Regions from separate parts of the Bifidobacterium sp. UTCIF-1 genome, predicted to be linked through region 1. Evidence: riboswitches for the same ligand, from Rfam matches in the RefSeq annotation. Region 1 holds a riboswitch; each other region holds the start of a gene.
What was found. Region 1 has a riboswitch for thiamine pyrophosphate ahead of BW09_RS07015 (solute carrier family 23 protein). Riboswitches for the same ligand answer to the same signal wherever they lie in the genome.

Region 1 (6,062 bases):
GGCTCGCCTGTCGGCTCGCACGTTGCCTACAGACAGCTCCGCTGTCTGCTTCACGGCAACGTCCTGACAAGGGGAGCCGGAAACACAACTATCGAACTGCTACTGCTGCCGCCATCGCCGTGCTATTCCGTGCTATTCCATGTCGAGATCGAACGAATCGCTGTACGTATCGCTGCCGCGCTCGATATCCACGGCTCGCAGCAGATCGATGAGATTGAAGCCGCCGTCGTGATGCCAGCCGGATTTCGCCCGATCCATCTCCCCCAATGGGCAGACGCGATCGACGCCCACCTGCGCCAGCGCATCGGCAAGACCGAACAGTCGGCTGGAATCCACGGCCACCCCGCAGCTTTGCAGCCATCCCCGGCAATTGGCCAGCTGTCCGACGGCATCCATCAGATCAGGTACCGCCACCACGTTGATGGTCCGGTTCAGCGGGGACATCAACGACGTAAGCGTCTCGGCGGCACCCAGCCCCGTCTCGGCAGCCGCAGCCAAGCCAGCGCCCGCAACGCCCGCATCAGACTCAAGTTCGCGATACAGCACCGTCCATGCCGTGCCGTCCCTACTGGCTATCACCGCATCCGAACCGCCCATCAGCGCCTGCATCTCAGTATCGGTGCGCGCCCGCTGGATGGCCATGTTCTCAGCGTCGCTTAGCACCGCACGCGGGTATTTGCACTGCTGACCCTCCAGCTCACCGCCCAGCAGCTGGGCGACTTCGCGCGGGGCAAGCGCTCCACCGGTCTCGACGAATATGGTCTGCGGGGCCAGACAGCTCTGTTGGTCGTAGGTGGCGATATCTATGGCCGCGCGATGCACGGTGTCGGCATACGTATCCGGCCGCAGCGCCTCGCGCCCGATGAACGCCAGACCGATCTTAGCCCCGTACCCCAGGCAGGGCTTGGCGCCCGCGACCTTACCGGCGATCAGCTTGGTGGTGGTCGACGAGCCGTAGACGATGACGGCGTCGGCGGCGTCGATGGCGGGGTCCTCCAGCTCCTGCGAGCCGCCCTTCCACGGCACCACGGCGATGGCGTCGGCCAGTTCCGGGTCGATCATAGCGATGCTGCGTGCGAAGAATGCGGGCATCACCGGTTCCGAGAACGAGGATTTGCCGAGGATCGCGCCTTTGACCAGCAGGGTCATGACCATGCTCCACACCGGGATGCCCGGCACGTTGCTGGAGAACACCTGATACGTGAGGCGCGGGCCGACATACCGGGAATAGCCGCCCGCCTTGTTGGGCCGGAATCCGTCGAGCATGGCCGGCTGTCCGATTTCGGCGTCGAGGAACCGCAGCAGTTCGCGGCGACGGAACTGTCGCATGTACCGTTTCAGTTCGATGCGCACCATGTCGGGCTGGTAGCCGGTGATCGCGGGGATGAGAAGCTCGGCCTGACGCCGCAGCTTGAAATCGGGATCGGTCCACAGCTCGGCGGCGCGCGCAAGCACGTCGAGGATGTCGTTGACGCTCATCGCGGCCAATCGGCGGGCGCGCGCCTCGGTCAGCTGCCGCGCGAGGGCTGTGATATCCGAACCGTTGAGCATGGGATAGCGCAACTGCCGAACGCCGGCCGCCGTGGTGACGTCATAGGTCGCATATTCCGCGGGTTCCACGCCTGAGGGCAGATGAAAAACATCGATGGTAACGGGCGAGGATAACGGGGATGATTGGGATGCATCCGCACGGATTGCATCCGCACGACCGTTCACGCCCAGCGCGGAATCACCCATAACAGAGCCGCCGACAGCGGAATCACCTATAGAGTAGCCGCCCATAGCCTCACCCGCGGTTGGCACTGATGACCTCGTCCACCGCAATCGAGCATCCGCGGGCCTCGGCACCCTTCGCCCTGCCCTGCAGCAGGAATCCGTCCGGCGTGCGGTGGCCAAGGTCCTCGGTCAGGATGCCGATGCAGGAGTTCCAGTTGGCCAGGTCGTAGTGGGCGATTACGCCGGTCTCGCCGTCCTTGACGGGCGTCAGCGTGTTCGGATCCAGGAACACCGTGCGCACCCATGCGGGGTTCGCCTTGAGATAATTGCTGGTGCCGTCCGTGTACCAGGACAGGATGTTCTGGTCGTAGATCTGGGAGCTGAGCTCGGTCATGCCGTACATGTTGACGCAATGGTGGCGCGGCACGCCCAACGTCTGCTCCAGTTCGGCGAGCATCTGGTCTTCGGTGATGTCGCGCTTGGTGCTCTTGAATCCGCCGGTATCGAACAGGCGGCTGTCGGCGGCCAAGGCGAACGTCAGGTCGTGCTCGTGCAGGTAGTCGAGCAGATACAGGTAGGACGACGAAACGCCCATCAGCATGACCGGCTCGTTGTCGGCCACTGCGCGGTTCAGGAAGTCGATGATGCCGTCGAATTTGAGTCCGTGCTCGTCGAAGTAGATGCCGCTGCCCTCGCTGCCGCATTGTTCCACGGCCTTGGTGAGGTAGCGGGAGAGCGACGAGTTCTGGTTCATGTCCCACGCGGGGGAGATCACGGCGATGCGGATGCGTTCGCGGTCCGGCATGATGAAATGGCGGAACGGCACGATCATCGACTCATCCCACACTTCCAGGTCCGGGTGGAAGTTGCGGCCACGCATCGCCCCGCCGTGCGTGGTGCCGCTGGTCATGAACACCGCTTCGCACTGGTCGGTGGGGAGGGTGGACAGGGTGAGGTGCTTGAATCCGTCCACTGGCATCGGCGGAATCTCCCGCCAGTCGCGCAACGAGGCGGGCGTGATGCGCTTTGCCGCGCAATACCGGCGATACGGCAAGTCATACGTGTACTGGTATGTGAACACGTCGCGGGCCAAGTCGTCGAACGCCTCGTCCGGTGCCTGCTCGCAGCCGTAGGTGTGGATGAAATCGAGAATCTCCTGTTTGATACGGCCCGCGTCGGCCTTCACATCGGTCCCGCCAGTCATTGCAGTCATTGATCTGCTCCCCTCCGATTCCGCTGAATAGTCTGAATCCTGATATGCATTATTGTTCGCTGAACTCAGTCCCGCTTGGCGACGTTCGAGTTATCCACAACATTTGTGGATGGCGCGACTGCAGTAGCCTTCGCTACGTTCACAGTGGCCTCAGCACCGTTCGCAGCAGCATCCGCTACGTTCGCAGCAGCCTCTGCACCGTTCGCAGTAGCCTCCGCTACATTCGCGGAAGCATTCGCAACGTTCGCGACCGGTTCAGCGGCACCCGGCGCGCGATGCCGAGCCACCAGATCCGGCAGCGCCACGAACAGCGCGTTGAGGATGATTGCGCAGAATACGCCGACCATGATGTTGTTGCCGAAGAACACGCTCGCGCCACCGGTCAGCCCGGCGAGCGCCTTCGGCAACGCGATGCCGAGTAGCAGGGACATGCCGATCACCATCTGACGGCGTTCGTCGTCGGCGACCTTGCGCAGCGTGCGGATGCCCGTCACGATCAGGCTGGCGGCAGCGGGCAGGAAGATGCCGCCGACGACCGCCGAGGGGATGACGGACAGCAGGGCGCCGGCCTTCGGCACGAAGCCGAGGATCAGCAGTAGCACTGCGGCGATGACCACAGGCGTGCGCGTGCGCAGCTTGCCTTCACCGGTCAGGTTCAGCAGACCCACGTTCTGCGGGTACGCGGTGGTCGTGAAGCCGCCGATGAGCGAGGAGATGGCGGAACCGGCCGCCTCGCCGGCCAGGCCGTAGCGCACCTGTTTGCGCTCAAGCGGGGTGCCCTGAATCTCGGAAGCCGCCTGATACACGCCCAGCGCCTCCATCACGGCGACCATGTAGGCGATGAAGAACGGTACGAAAATCTTCCAATCGAACGTAAACGGACCGTAAGGCAGGAAGGTCGGCAGACCAAGCCAGCCCTTTGATGCGACAGGGGAGAAGTCCACCATGCCCAGCGCGGCGGCGACCACAGTACCCACCACGAGCGCGATCAGGAAGGAGAACGATTTGAGCAGCCCCTTGCCAAGCAGGGACAGCACCAGCACGATCGCCGTGGTCAGGATGGACACGGCGAGAATGCGGGGGTCGGCGAACGTCTTGTCGCCGGGAGCGCCGCCGAGGAACTCGCTCAGCGTGAACCCGGACAGGGATACGCCCACCATGAAGATGACCACACCCGAGATCAGCGGGGAGAACAGGAACCGCATCCGTTCGATGACGCCGGTCAGGCACAGTACCAGGAACACCAGCGAGGCGATGAGGATGGACGAGCTGGCCGCGCCCAGCATGCCGGCGGTACCGGCCGCGATCATCAGCGCGTCGAACGCGGCGGACGGGCCCTGCACCACGGGCAGGCGCACCAGTCGGGTGGCCTGAATCAGCGTGACCAGACCGGAGACGATGAAGATGGCGTTGATCATGTTCGACGACAACGCGATCGGCAGGCCGATGGCGCCCGCCACGAACACCGGGTCGAGCCAGACGTTGGAGACGAACACATGCTGGAAGCCCAGCAGGACGTTTTGGGCGGTCAGTTCCTTGCGTATTGACACTTTCTTGCTTCCTCCCTCAATGCGCACACGGCTCTCGAGTCGAACGGAAGCGTCCAACCGTCGTAGTCCCTACGCGAGTATGAGCTCACAGGTTCGAAGGGTTCGGCGAATGCCGTCTCAGCCAGAGGCGCCCCTTACGAATCGGTTTCGAGGTCACCGTAGCAAACACAGCGGCTGCGAGTCAAGGAAAATCCCGCGCCGGGCCAGATTGCCGGGTTTGTCATGTCGATTGACGGGGTTGCCGGGGTTGCCGGGGTTGCCGGGTTGCCACCTCGGCTGACGGAAGTGTAACTGACGGAAGTGTAACGAATTCTGTTACAAATCCGTCAGCCAAACAAGGAAACGAAAACGGTCCAAATAAGGAAATGGAGCCTTTCGGGATGTCATCGAGGACATGCCCGCATGGAATCCGAATCTTCGTTCGAAAACCGCCATTCGATCGGCGGATACGCGGCATTTCGTCGATCCGTCCATCGCTGCGGCTGCCCTTGGTGTGAATCCTCAGGGCATTTTACGTGACTTGGAGACCTTCGGCCTACTGTTTGAAGGAATGTGCATCCGCGATCTTCGCGTCTATGCGGACGCATTGGGCGGACAGGTGTTCCACTATCGTGACAAGACCGGTTTGGAATGCGATGCCGTGGTCCATTTGCGTGACGGACGGTATGGTCTCATCGAGGTCAAACTCGGAGGAGACAAACTAACCAACGAGGGTGCCTCGAACCTGTTGAAGCTGGCCGGAAGACTGGATACCTCCAAGATGTCCGAGCCCAGCTTCCTCATGGTGCTCACCGGTACCGGAGCCTACAGCTTCACGCGTCCGGACGGAGTAATCGTCGCGCCCATCACCACATTGCGGCCATGACACGCCGCACCGGCGCCAACGGCACACGCGCATCAGCCAGATGACACGACGAGGCCGCCGTCCCTGAAGGAAAGGGACGGCGGCCTCATACATAGCACCTGCAATATGGTGCCGTACGGCACCGAGCCGGTCGGCTGTCAGCCGTACGTTTGCCGGGAACACTCGGTAGTCGATTATCGATAATCGACTGCCGAGTGCTGACTACCGGCTACCGGCGACTGCGGCGCACGGCGGCCAGCGCGATGCCCGCCACTGCCAGCAGCAGCATCGCGACAGCCACGCCGGCGACAGCGGAACCGGTATTCACCAGATTGCCGTCACCCTTGCCGTCCGACTTGTTGTTGTTCTTGTCGGACTGGTTCTGGTTGCCTTGGTTCTGGCTGCCATTGCCACCCTGGTTGCCCTGGTTGCCGTTGCCGCCATTGTCGGAACCGGCATCCTTCGCCTTGACCTTCACGGTGAAGGTGGCGGGCTTGAGATCCTTGCCCGCGTCCTTGCCGGTGTAGGTCACGGTCACCGTCACAGCGTCCGCAGCCTTGGAGGAATCGAAGCCGGTGAGCAGGTACTCGTCGGAGCCCAGCACACGGGTCTCACCATCGGACAGCTTGGCGGTCACTTCGAGGCCGGAGGCGTCGAACTTGTCGCCGACCGTGTACTCGGTCTTCGCGGGCTGCTTGGTCACGGCGATCTCATCGACCGTCGTCTCGGCAGGAGGCGT
Region 2 (6,062 bases), on a different contig from region 1:
TAATTGAAAACGAAAGCAAAAGCATTATTCAGGCGTTCAGCCGCACCAATCGACTCTTCGGACCGGACAAGCCCTTTGGAATGATTCGTTACTATCGCAAGCCCCATACCATGCGCGACAACATCGCGCGTGCGGTCAGGCTTTATTCCGGTGACCGGCCACTCGACCTGTTCGTACAAAAACTGCCACAGAACGTGGCCTCCATGAATGCGCGTTACCGGGAGATTCTAAGCGTGTTCAACGATTCAGGGCAATCGGACCTGCGGCAGCTGCCCGAGTCGGTGGAATCCAAGCGCAAGTTCGCCAAGGAATTTGTGGAGCTCAATCAATTCCTGGAAGCGGCGAAAGTACAAGGATTCGACGGGAACAAAGAATCATTCGAGTTCACGGATGAGAATGGCGACTCAGTGAACGTGCGCCCGGAGCTTGACCAACGCACATATCTGATACTGGCGCAACGATACAAGGAGCTCTTCGGTGACAAGTCGGAAGGAGACAACGCGCCGGGTGACGGCAAGGATGACGACGAAGCTCCGTATGAGCTGGACGGGTATCTGACCGCCATCGATACCGGGCTGATAGACACGGATTACATGAATGCCAACTTCACCAAATGGCTCAAAGCGTTGCGCGAAGAAAGCGCTGAATTGACCAAGGTGACGACGGAATTGCACCGCTCGTTCGCGACGCTCTCGGCCGATGAACAACGACTCGCGGAACTGTTCTTGCGTGACGTGGAACGTGGTGATGTGACCGTCGAGGACGGCATGACATTGCGTGGCTACATCACCCGTTATGCGCGGCGTGAGAAGGACGGACAGATAGACAAGCTCGTGGGCTACTTCGGAGTGCGGCGCTCTCTCGTAGAGGAGTTCATAGGCCAGTTCATCACTGAGGCGAACATCAACGAATTCGGACGGCTTGATGCCTTGTATGACTCCATCGACAAAAAGTTATCGAAATCCACGCTAGAAGTATGGATGGGTGTGATTATTTCACAGCCCAAAGCGAATCGGACAGTGCGAAACCTGCTGAGGCGTTTCGTGTTGGGAGGTGGATTCGATGTCGATGAAACGCTTGAAAAGATGCGAATTGCGAAAGGCGAGGAGGAATCGGACGATACGCCGCGTGATGTAGCCCAACGCTGATACTCTGACAGACAGTCGCAAACCATATGAATGCATGTAAAGTGCGCCATCGTGCACGCACGCGCATTCCCCCCCCGGGATATCGCATGACGCGCAGGAACGCGAAGGAGTAACGCATGACCGAATCCAACCAGCAGTCCGAACACCTCGCCCTGTGGGGCGGCCGCTTCACCTCCGGCCCCTCGCCCGAGCTGGCCCGCCTGTCCAAGTCCACCCAGTTCGACTGGCGCCTCGCGGACGATGACATCGCCGGCTCGCGAGCCCACGCCCGCGCGCTCGGCCGCGCCGGACTTCTGACCGCTGACGAGCTTCAGCGCATGGAAGATGCGCTCGACACCCTGCAGCGCCGGGTGGACGACGGCTCCTTCGCACCCATCGAAGACGATGAGGACGAGGCCACCGCGCTCGAACGCGGCCTGATCGACATTGCCGGTGACGAGCTCGGCGGCAAGCTTCGCGCCGGACGCTCACGCAACGATCAGATTGCCTGCCTGATCCGCATGTGGTTGCGCCGCCACTCCCGCGTGATCGCAGGGCTCCTGCTCGACCTTGTCAACGCGCTCATCGAACAGAGCGAAAAGGCCGGCCGTACCGTGATGCCCGGACGCACCCACATGCAGCACGCCCAGCCGGTGCTGCTGGCCCACCAGCTCATGGCCCACGCCTGGCCTCTCATCCGCGACGTGCAGCGCCTCATCGACTGGGACAAGCGCATCAACGCCTCCCCGTACGGCTCCGGCGCGCTCGCCGGCAACACGCTTGGCCTCGACCCGGAGGCCGTAGCCCGCGAGCTCGGATTCTCCCGCGTGACCGACAACTCCATCGACGGCACTGCCGCGCGCGACCTCGTGGCCGAATTCGCGTTCGTCGCCGCCATGACCGGCGTGGACATCTCCCGTCTCTCTGAGGAGATCATCATCTGGAACACGCAGGAATTCGCGTTCGTGCGCCTTGATGACGCCTATTCCACAGGCTCCTCCATCATGCCGCAGAAGAAGAACCCGGACATCGCCGAGCTGGCCCGCGGCAAGTCCGGCCGTCTCATCGGCGATCTCACCGGTCTGCTGGCCACGTTGAAGGGCCTGCCGACCGCATACGCGCGCGACCTGCAGGAAGACAAGGAAGCCGTGTTCGATCAGGTCGACACGCTGGAGGTGCTGCTGCCCGCCTTCACCGGTATGGTTCGCACCATGCGCTTTGACGCCGACCGTCTTGAAGCCGAGGCTCCCACCGGCTTCGCACTGGCCACCGACATCGCCGAATGGCTGGTCAAGAACGGCGTGCCGTTCCGCCATGCCCACGAGCTCTCCGGCGCATGCGTCAAGATCGCCGAAGGTCGCGGCCAGGAGCTCTGGGACCTGACCGACGAGGACTTCATCGACACCTTCGCCGCATTCCTGCCTGCCGATAAGGCCCCGGGCGTGCGTCAGGTGCTCTCCAGCCACGGTTCTGTGGACTCCCGCAACGGCAAGGGAGGCACCGCCTACGGTCGCGTGCGCGAGCAGATCGCCGATGCCAAGGCGCAGGTCGAGGAGCTCAAGCTCTTCCCGGCTTCCACGTCGGACGGCTCCGCCTACAAGGCGCCCGGCACGTTCTGAGTGCCATACGGCTCCCCCTCGCGCGAGAGGGGAGCTTTTTCATTTGTCCATATGTCACAGAGGGTCTCTACACTGGGCAACTGTAACGAACGGGAGCCGAAAGGCTGAGAGGAAGCGCCAGCTTCGACCGGGGAACTTGACGCGGGTCATGCCGCCGTAAGGAATCGTTGTTGAGCGGTTTGCCAAGTTGCCCGTAGCAGTCTTCAGTTTCCGTGAACACAACTAAGCCGTACAGGCTGTTTGTTGGCGTAGCCAATGCGCCGAAAAACAGGCTGGCGGTCGCATGACAGGGTTCATGAATGGGCGCACCACTTACGGTACGGTTCGTTTCGTGCGCCCTTTTTTAGTATTCGGAAAGGGGACCGCAATGCAGGTCAACGGAGAGCAGGTCAAGCTCGAGCAGCCGGTCAGTGTGGCCGACTATCTCGAAACGCATGGATTCCGCGCCGAGCGTGTGGCCATCGAACTCAATGGCGAGATTATCCCACGCGAGAAACGTGCCGGAACCATGCTCGACGACCAATGCGTCATGGAGATCGTGCAGTTCGTGCAGGGTGGCTGACTTCGCGCTTCACCCGTCGGCTCCATTGGCCTCCAGTGACAAGGAGAGCCGGAAACATCATCAATCCAATGAAGGGAACATCATGAGCAATATCAATCCGGTCACCGAAGCATCCGTCGAAGCTACGCCGTTGCCGCCGCAGCCCAAGGTCGTCAATCCGGTCGGCACCGCAGCGCCGATGCTGCCGGTCGAAGACAAACCTCTCAATCTCGGCGGCCATGAATTCGAGTCCCGGTTCATTCTGGGCTCCGGTCGTTACGACCTGAACCTCATCAAGGCCACCGTCGAGCACGCCGGCACGCAGATCGTCACCATGGCATTGCGCCGTGCCCAGACCACCGAGAACAGCGTGCTCGACTACATCCCCGAAGGCATCACACTGCTGCCGAACACCTCCGGCGCGCGCAACGCCGAGGAGGCCGTGCGCATCGCGCGTCTCGCACGAGAGGTGTGCCACACCGATTTCGATGCTCCTATTTATTGTCAAATGGTTGAGAGTGTTGTGTCGTCGGGGTGGTGATGGAGTGTATCCATTGGGTGGCGCGTTGTTCGAGTTCGGGCAGGTTGCGGGTCCCGCGTTCGATTTCGCTGATTCTGCTGGAGGGTACGGCCAATGCCTCGCCGACCTGTTGCTGCGTGATGCCGTGGCTCGTGCGCAGACGGCGTAGTCGCGCGCCGCGTTCCCGCGGTGTTTCTCGTTGTCCTGCGTTGCCGTTGCGTATGGCGAGAAGCGCCTTGTACGCTTCGCGGGCGATGTAGCGTTTGAGGCAGCGGATGATTTCGAGTTTGCTTTTGCCTTCCCTGGTTTTCTTTGACACGTAGTCGCGGGTTGGCTGGTGGTATCTGAGTCTGACGATGGCGATGCGGTGCAGCGCCATGTTGCCTTGCCTGTTGCCGCCCCGGTTGAGCCTGTGGCGGTTGGTTTTGCCGCTGGACGCGGGGATGGGGCACGCGCCGCAGAGTTTGGCGAACGCAGCCTCGTCGCGGATGCGTTCGGGGTTGTCCCCGGCGACGATGGCGATCGTGGCCGCAGTGATGGTGCCGGCGCAGTAGATGTCGAGCAGGGGACGCGCGTTGGCCTCGAGGATGCGGCGCATGCGTTCCTCGAGCAGGTCGGCCTGCTCCTTGAGTGTTTTCCACGCCTTGGCGGCGCTTTTGAGCGCGGTGAGCACGCTGTGTGCGACGAGGCCTCCTGACGGCCGGCATGAGGCAAGGTGGTTCATGCGGGTCTCGGTGCGCAGCCCCCGGTATCGTTCCCTGACCGGTTCGGGGGCGGTGACCAGCAGGCCTCCGGTGGAGTTGGCCAGCATGGTCATCGCCGCGACCAGCTGGGAGCGTTCCGCGTTCAGGTGCCGTAGCGCCTCGACCCAGCCGTCCGAGCTTTTCGGCAGGCTCGTCGCTTCGCCGGCGAGCACGCCGCGCGCGGCGGCGATCGCGTCGATGGGATCGGATTTCCCGTCCTTGCGTCGCACGCCGCGGTTCGGCCTGAGCACCTCGTATACGGGGAACCCTCCGGCCGAGAGCCGTCTGGCCAGCGCCGCGCCGAACGAGTTCGTGCCCTCCACGCCAATTCCGGCACAGCGTGAGGGCTTGCCGAGGGCGTCGATCAGGCGTCCGTATCCGTCCGGGCTGGTCTCGAACGTTTCGGTGGAAATGACCCTGCCGTTCGTGTCGAGCAGGGCGAGGGTGTGGGTGTCGGCATGGGTGTCCACGCCGGCGATGACCGTGGTCGGCGGCTCCATCGTCGTCTCCTTCGTCGGTTCGTTGCCTTCCCGGGGCGTTCCGGCCCAGACAGGACGTTGACGGGACACGCTACCATGGTTCTTGCAGGGATCCGATGGAGCGTCCACGCTCCTATGAGGTCATGCGCCATGCGCCTCCGGGTCGGTGGCCGGGCGGGACAAATCAAAATAAGGACAGGCCCCGCTAGCCGGGGCCGTCAGTCAAGTTTGGGGTCACCGCCAGGCCGCCACTTCCATTATCACCGGCCAGCTAAACCGGCATAACCATTATCAACGTCAAAGTCGAAATCGAGCATGAGACCAAATACCTGCTGCCGGACAACGCCGAAACCATTCGCGCCACCGAAATGCTGGCCAAGGAAGGGTTCGTCGTCATGCCGTACATGTTCCCGGACCCCATCGCCGCACGTCAGCTCGAGGAGGCCGGTGCTGCCGCGGTCATGCCGCTCGGTTCGCTCATCGGCTCCAATATGGGACTGCGTATGCGCGATTTCATCGAGATCATCATCGCCAACGCCAATGTGCCGGTGATCATCGACGCCGGCATCGGTCGTCCGAGTCAGGCGTGCGACGCGATGGAGATGGGCGCGGACGCCGTCATGGCGTACACCGCAGTGGCCTCGGCGGGCAATATTCCTCTGATGGCCGAGGCGTTCAAGAACGCCATCAACGCCGGCCGTGCAGCCTACCTGTCCGGTCTCGGCAAGGTGACCGAAGGGCAGGCCGTGCCGTCCAGCCCGACTACGGGGTATCTGCACTGATATCGGGAATGACTCCCTTCGGTCCGTCCGGCTCCCCCCAGAAGAGGGGAGCCGAGTGAGGGGTCTGGCGTCGCGGTTCCCTCAAGTGAGGGGAATCGAGCGGGGGTCTGGCGTCGCAGTTTCTCTCGCTTGGGGGCGAGGTGTGGGCTTCCTCGCTTGAGGGAGTCAGGATTATGGAGAAAACATGGCATTATCTGACGAACAGCTCGAACGATACTCCCGTCACCTCATTTTGAAGGGTGTGGGCGTCA
Region 3 (6,062 bases), on a different contig from region 1:
AGGGCCCGGCGTCCACCTTGTATGAGGCGGACGAGAACGGACGTCTGGCAAGTTCACTGCCCGCATACATCGACGAGGTGCTCAACGATCCGTACGTGGACGACTACGAGCGTCCCATCCTCGAGCAGGCCAAGAAGGAGGGGCGAGTCTCCACCGCCGCGTATGAGAAGGTCTGGTCGGACTACAAGACCTGTATGATCGACCGCGGATTCAAGGAGCCGAAGCTCGAACGGTTCCCGAACGGCATGATGGACATCATGAGCCACATGCCGGGCACCGACGCCCAGGAGGAGGCATGGAAGGACGCCTACACCGATTGCTATCTGCGATTCGATCATGTGCAAAGGCTGTACGGGCAGCAGCAGGGCAACCCGAATCTCTATGCGAATGTGGAGGAGGCGGTCGTCGACTGCATGAAACGCGAAGGTGTGGTGCCCGCGAGCTATACGGTCAAAGACTTCAATGACGGGCAGACCCTGCTCCAGACTGAGGGCTTTACGGATGCAAAGGACAAGCTCGGCTACGACTTCAACGACTCGCGCGTGCACGGCTGCAAGGCGGCGCAGGGCTGGTCATCAAGCAGCACCGACGACCCCGTGGAGTACATCTGGTAGAGGTCGGCATATCGGCAATCGGGGCAATCAGTGCGGGAACCCGGCACGGGGAATGACCGGATCGTGAGGCTGCGGGAGATGGCGGGGATACTGATCGTCGAGGACAACACTGGCATGGTCGCCTCGCTCGACGACGCGCTGCGGCATGAGGGGTACCGCACTTGGACGGCAGGGACCGGCGTCGAGGCGCTGGAGTTGCTCGCCGCGCACCGGGAGGACATCGACGTGGTGCTGCTCGACCGCGATCTGCCCGTCATGTCCGGCGACACGGTGATGACGACGATCCGTTCGATGGGCATCGACGTGAGCGTGCTCATGGTCACCGCCTCCAGCAGCCTCGAGGACCGCGTGGAGGGGCTGGACCTCGGCGCGGACGACTATCTGACCAAACCGTTCGCCTTCCGGGAGCTGTCGGCCCGCATCCGCGCGTTGCTGCGGCACGATTCGCGCCATCGCGGGCCTTTCGGCGGCGGCCCCGGTCCGGACTCCGGAACCGGACCCTCCCCGCTCATGATCGATTGCGAACGTCGGCTCGCGTACTGGCATGAGACCCCGCTGAACCTGACGGCCAAGGAATTCGCGGTGCTGTGGCATCTGGACGAGGCGGACGGCGGATGGGTCGGTCTCGACGAGCTCATCGCCGCCGTCTGGCCGAACGGTTCGGCCAGCACGGGCGCAGCGAAAACCGTCATCTACACGCTGCGGCAGAAAATCGAGCACGCCGGCGGACGCGGGGCCATCGAATCGGCCCGCGGGAAAGGGTACCGGCTGCCATGAGCGAACATCACGGTCACGAGCATCGCGAGCGCCACCGCCTGCGTATGCGGTTGGTTCCCCGCACCTTCCGAGGCAAGATCGCGCTGGCCATCGGTCTGCTGGTAGCGGTGTTCCTAGGAATCGCGCTGGCGTTGCAGGCCATGTTCTTCAGTCGCATCTACGACCGGTCATCCTACCGGCTGTATCAGGTGGCACAAGGCTCCACGCTGCCTGCACCCGAGAACGGCGAGCTCTATGTATCGACCACCGGCTGCTATTACACCGATCACGCGGTAGGCTGCGGGCCGATGACGCCCGGCTCGATCATGGAGATCAGCGATGCGGACATGCGCAAGCCCCTGATGCAGAGCGCCATGTGGTTCTCGCTGGCGCTGTTCGCCGCGTTCGCCATACTGGCCATGATCATGGCGTGGCTCATCTCGCGGCGGCTGGCCGGACGCATCTCGTCGCTGGGGGCGCAGATGCAGCGGCTCGACCCTGCCGAACCGGGTGGGCGCGTGACGCTGGCGGGGTCCGACGAGGTGACCGACCTGGCTGGGGACGTGAACACCATGCTGGAACGTATCGAGCGCGCGGCGGCCATGCAACGGCAGTTCATCGCGAACGCGTCGCACGAGCTGCGCACACCGATCGCGGTGATCGAGACCAGTCTGGACGCGCCGCTGAGTCAGGGCCGCTTCCCCGATGATGTGGCGCCCGCGGTGCGGCGTGCGCTCGACGCCGACCGGAACGCCGCCGATCTGGTGGAGGGGCTGTTGGCGCTGTCGCGCGTGCAGAACATGGCGTTGCATCACGGCGACGCGGAGCCGCCGGAAACGTCGCTCGGGGATGCGGCGGAACACGCGCTGGACGTCTCGTGGGATGCGATCGAGGCTCGTGGATTGAATGTGCGCACCGACATCGACCGGTCGGTGCGGGTGCGGGCAGACGAGACGATGCTCACGCTGCTGGTCGGCAATCTCGTGCGCAATGCGGTGGTGCATAACGTGGAATGTGGGGATATCACCGTCATCGTGCGTACGGTGAGCGGCGTAGTGGACGACGGCACGGTGAGTGGCGATACTGCGGACAGCAGCACGGGGGACGGCTACGCGGAGCTGTTGGTGGAGAACAGCACAGAAACGGGTGCCGATGGCGAGACCATCGGCGATACGACCGTCAGCGATGGGATCACCGGCGACAACGCCGCGCATGATTCCGGCGAATCCGGTGAATCCAGCGAGCCCGGTGATTTCCCCGATGCCGGCCTGCTCTCCGATTCCAGCGACTTGAACGACTTGCTCGTCCCCTTCCACCGGGGCGCGGCCTCACGATTGGAAAACTGCCCCGGCAACGGATTGGGTCTGTCCATCGTCAAAGAGATCGCGGATTTATACCATGCCGAGCTGCGACTCGCCAGACCTGAAGCGGGCAGATTCGCCGTTTCTGTGCGATTTTGTAACAAATATGTCCATGTTGGAGCATAACGTCGGCAACGTAATGCAGGGGAACCCGTGGCGACACGGGTTGAGAATGGCCACGGCCTGACCCTTAGAACCTGTTGGTTAAGACCATCGTAGGGAGCAGTGATATGAGCGATGATTCGCACCCATCATGTTGCACCGGCGCACATGGTGTAGTAAATGATGCACATGTACACGACCATGACGACGAGTTCGCCTCGCTGCGCCACGACATCGCGCAGGCAGTACGGGATGTGAAGGCCAAGACGCCGCTGGCGCAGTCGTTCACGAACTTCGTGACCATCAATCTGGTGGCCAACGCGCAGCTCGCAGCCGGCGGCACGGCGGCCATGAGCTTCCTGCCGGACGATGTCATCGACACGGCCTCCATCTCCGGTGCCGATTACATCAACGTGGGCACGTTGCTGCCCTTCTATGCTGATGCGCTGCCGCAGATCGCGCGCGCCTTCCACAAGTCCGCCCACCCGTGGGTACTGGACCCGGTGGCGGCGGGCATCGGACGGACGCGCACCGAAATCCTGCGCGCCTTCCGCGCCACGCCGCCGACCATCGTGCGCGGCAACGCCTCCGAAATCATCGCGCTGGCCGACATGTGGGGGCTGAATCAGGCCAACGGCAACAATCCGGAAACCCGTCCCGCCGGCGTCGAATCGGTGGATGAGGTGGACGCCGCCGTCGAACCGGCGAAGCGACTGGCCCGGTTCCTCGCCGCCTCGGCTCCCGCCGGCAAGGCGGCCGTGGCCGTCTCGGGCGCGGTGGACCTCGTGACCGACGGCGAGCATGTCTACCGCTTGCCGGGAGGCAGCGCGCTGATGTCCAAGATCACCGGCGCCGGCTGCTCGTTGGGCGGTGTGACCGCCACGTATCTGGCCGTCGCCGAGCCGTTGACCGCAGCCCTTGCGGCAACCCTGCTGTACAACCGTGCTGGCGAGATCGCCGAGGCCAAGGCCGACGGACCGGGCTCGTTCCAAGTGCATCTGCTGGATGCGCTGTGGAATCTCACGCCCGAGCAGGTGGCGGCATCGGCGATTGTGGCGCAATGAACCGTGTGGTCTCGTACCTATTGTCTCTCCCTCAGTCTCGCTACGCGAGACAGCTCCCTCATCAGAGGGAGCCGAGAAACGTGAGATCGCGGAACGCCCAAGACTTCCTCATCAGAGGGAGCCGAGAAACGCCATTCTTCCCCGGATACACAACAAGACTTCCTTAATTAACCCAACACCAAGGAACACCAAATGAACAACGAATACCCATACGCCTCCATGCGCGACTCGTTCGACCTGTCCGCGTACTTCGTAGTCGGCCCTGAGGATTGCAAGGGCCGCCCGCTCACCGACGTGGTCGATCAGGCCCTGCGCGGCGGCGCGACCTTCATCCAACTGCGCGCCAAGAAGGCGGACGCCTCAGAACTGACCGCCATGGCCCAGGACATCGCGCAGATCATCGAGGACAACAACAAGTCCGACTCCGTGGCCTTCGTAATCGACGACCGCGCTGATGTGGTCTGGCAGGCCCGCCGCAAGGGCATCAAGGTGGACGGCGTGCACATCGGCCAGACCGACATGGAGCCGCGCGAGGCCCGCGCCCTGCTCGGCGACGAGGCGATCGTGGGTCTTTCCGCCGAGACCGAAAGCCTCGTCAAGCTCATCAACGAGCTGCCCGATGGCTGCATCGACTACATCGGCGCCGGCCCGCTGCACGTCTCCAAGACCAAGCCCGAGGCTTCGGTCGGCGGCAACGACGGTTCCGGCAAGACGCTTGACGACAAGCAGATCAACACCATCTGCGCGGCCTGCGACTTCCCAGTGGTCGTGGGTGGCGGTGTGACCGCGGCCGACATGGCCATGCTGGCGGGTACCAAGGCCGCCGGCTGGTTCGCCGTCTCCGCCATCGCCGGCGCCGATGACCCGGAGGCCGCCACCCGCGCGATGGTCGAGGGTTGGAAGGCCGTGCGCGGCGAGAAGAGGCACGGCTACGCCAAGCGCATCGTGACTCACACCCCGGCCGCCGACACGCAGGCCGCGCAGGAGGGCACCGCCCCGGCAGGTGCCGAGGCCACCGAGAAGAAGTTCACCAACGCCAAGGAGGCCAAGGCCGCGCAGAAGCTCGCCAAGCAGCAGCGCGTGGACATCGCCGCCCGCGGCTCCAAGCAGCGCGACAAGGCGCACATCCGCAAGACCAAGCCGGTGCATTTCGAAAACCAGTTCGGCTCTTACGACCTCGAGGTGCCGTACACCGAGATCAAGCTGTCCGACACCCCCGGCGTTGGCCCGAACCCGCCGTTCATCGACTACAACACCGAAGGCCCCAAGTGCGACCCGAAGGAGGGCCTGAAGCCCCTGCGCCTCGACTGGATCAAGGACCGCGGCGACGTCGAGGAATACGAGGGCCGCCGCCGCAACCTCGAGGACGACGGCAAGCGCGCCATCAAGCGTGGCCGCGCCACGAAGGAATGGCGTGGCCGCACGCACCAGCCGATGCGCGCCAAGGACCACCCGGTGACCCAGATGTGGTATGCCCGCCACGGCATCATAACCCCTGAAATGAAGTATGTGGCCGAGCGCGAGAACTGCAATGTGGAGCTCGTGCGTTCCGAGCTGGCGGCCGGCCGTGCGGTCATGCCATGCAACATCAACCACCCGGAAGCCGAGCCGATGATCATCGGATCCGCCTTCCTCACCAAGCTCAACGCCAACATGGGCAACTCGGCCGTCACCTCGTCCATCGACGAGGAGGTGGAGAAGCTCACCTGGGCCACCAAGTGGGGCGCCGACACCGTGATGGACCTCTCCACCGGCAACGACATCCACACCACCCGCGAGTGGATCCTTCGCAACTCCCCCGTGCCGATCGGCACCGTGCCGATGTACCAGGCCCTCGAGAAGGTCGAGGACGATGCCTCCAAGCTCAGCTGGGAGCTGTTCCGCGACACCGTCATCGAGCAGTGCGAGCAGGGCGTGGACTATATGACCATCCATGCCGGTGTGCTACTGCGCTTCGTGCCGCTGACCGCCAACCGCGTGACCGGCATCGTTTCGCGCGGCGGCTCGATCATGGCCGAATGGTGCCTACAGCATCATCAGGAGAGCTTCCTGTACACCCACTTCGACGAGCTGTGCGACATCTTCGCCAAGTACGACGTGGCGTTCTCCCTCGGCGACGGCCTGCGCCCCGGCTCGCTCGCGGACGCGAACGACGCCGCGCAGAT

Region 2: linked by a shared signal. The riboswitch ahead of thiS (sulfur carrier protein ThiS) and the one ahead of BW09_RS07015 (solute carrier family 23 protein) in region 1 are both predicted to bind thiamine pyrophosphate.
Region 3: linked by a shared signal. The riboswitch ahead of BW09_RS09780 (hydroxyethylthiazole kinase) and the one ahead of BW09_RS07015 (solute carrier family 23 protein) in region 1 are both predicted to bind thiamine pyrophosphate.

The regions. Positions count from the first base shown of each region.
Region 1 covers NZ_JFAG01000013.1:33,904-39,965, forward strand. The annotation lists gene BW09_RS07005 (acyl-CoA reductase) at 133-1,803, opposite strand; gene BW09_RS07010 (CoF synthetase) at 1,787-2,929, opposite strand; partial or broken gene BW09_RS07015 (solute carrier family 23 protein) at 3,145-4,479, opposite strand; TPP riboswitch at 4,528-4,624, opposite strand; partial or broken gene BW09_RS07020 (DUF4143 domain-containing protein) at 4,862-5,344, shown strand; gene BW09_RS07025 (bacterial Ig-like domain-containing protein) at 5,553-6,062, opposite strand, start outside.
Region 2 covers NZ_JFAG01000001.1:77,908-83,969, reverse strand. The annotation lists gene BW09_RS00355 (DEAD/DEAH box helicase family protein) at 1-1,148, shown strand, start outside; gene argH (argininosuccinate lyase) at 1,265-2,746, shown strand; TPP riboswitch at 2,826-2,927, shown strand; gene thiS (sulfur carrier protein ThiS) at 3,114-3,308, shown strand; partial or broken gene BW09_RS00340 (thiazole synthase) at 3,391-3,774, shown strand; gene BW09_RS00335 (IS110 family transposase) at 3,782-5,050, opposite strand; partial or broken gene BW09_RS00330 (thiazole synthase) at 5,326-5,811, shown strand; gene thiF (thiazole biosynthesis adenylyltransferase ThiF) at 5,996-6,062, shown strand, end outside.
Region 3 covers NZ_JFAG01000025.1:14,075-20,136, forward strand. The annotation lists gene BW09_RS09765 (hypothetical protein) at 1-614, shown strand, start outside; gene BW09_RS09770 (response regulator transcription factor) at 693-1,391, shown strand; gene BW09_RS09775 (HAMP domain-containing sensor histidine kinase) at 1,388-2,857, shown strand; TPP riboswitch at 2,865-2,970, shown strand; gene BW09_RS09780 (hydroxyethylthiazole kinase) at 2,962-3,897, shown strand; gene thiC (phosphomethylpyrimidine synthase ThiC) at 4,090-6,062, shown strand, end outside.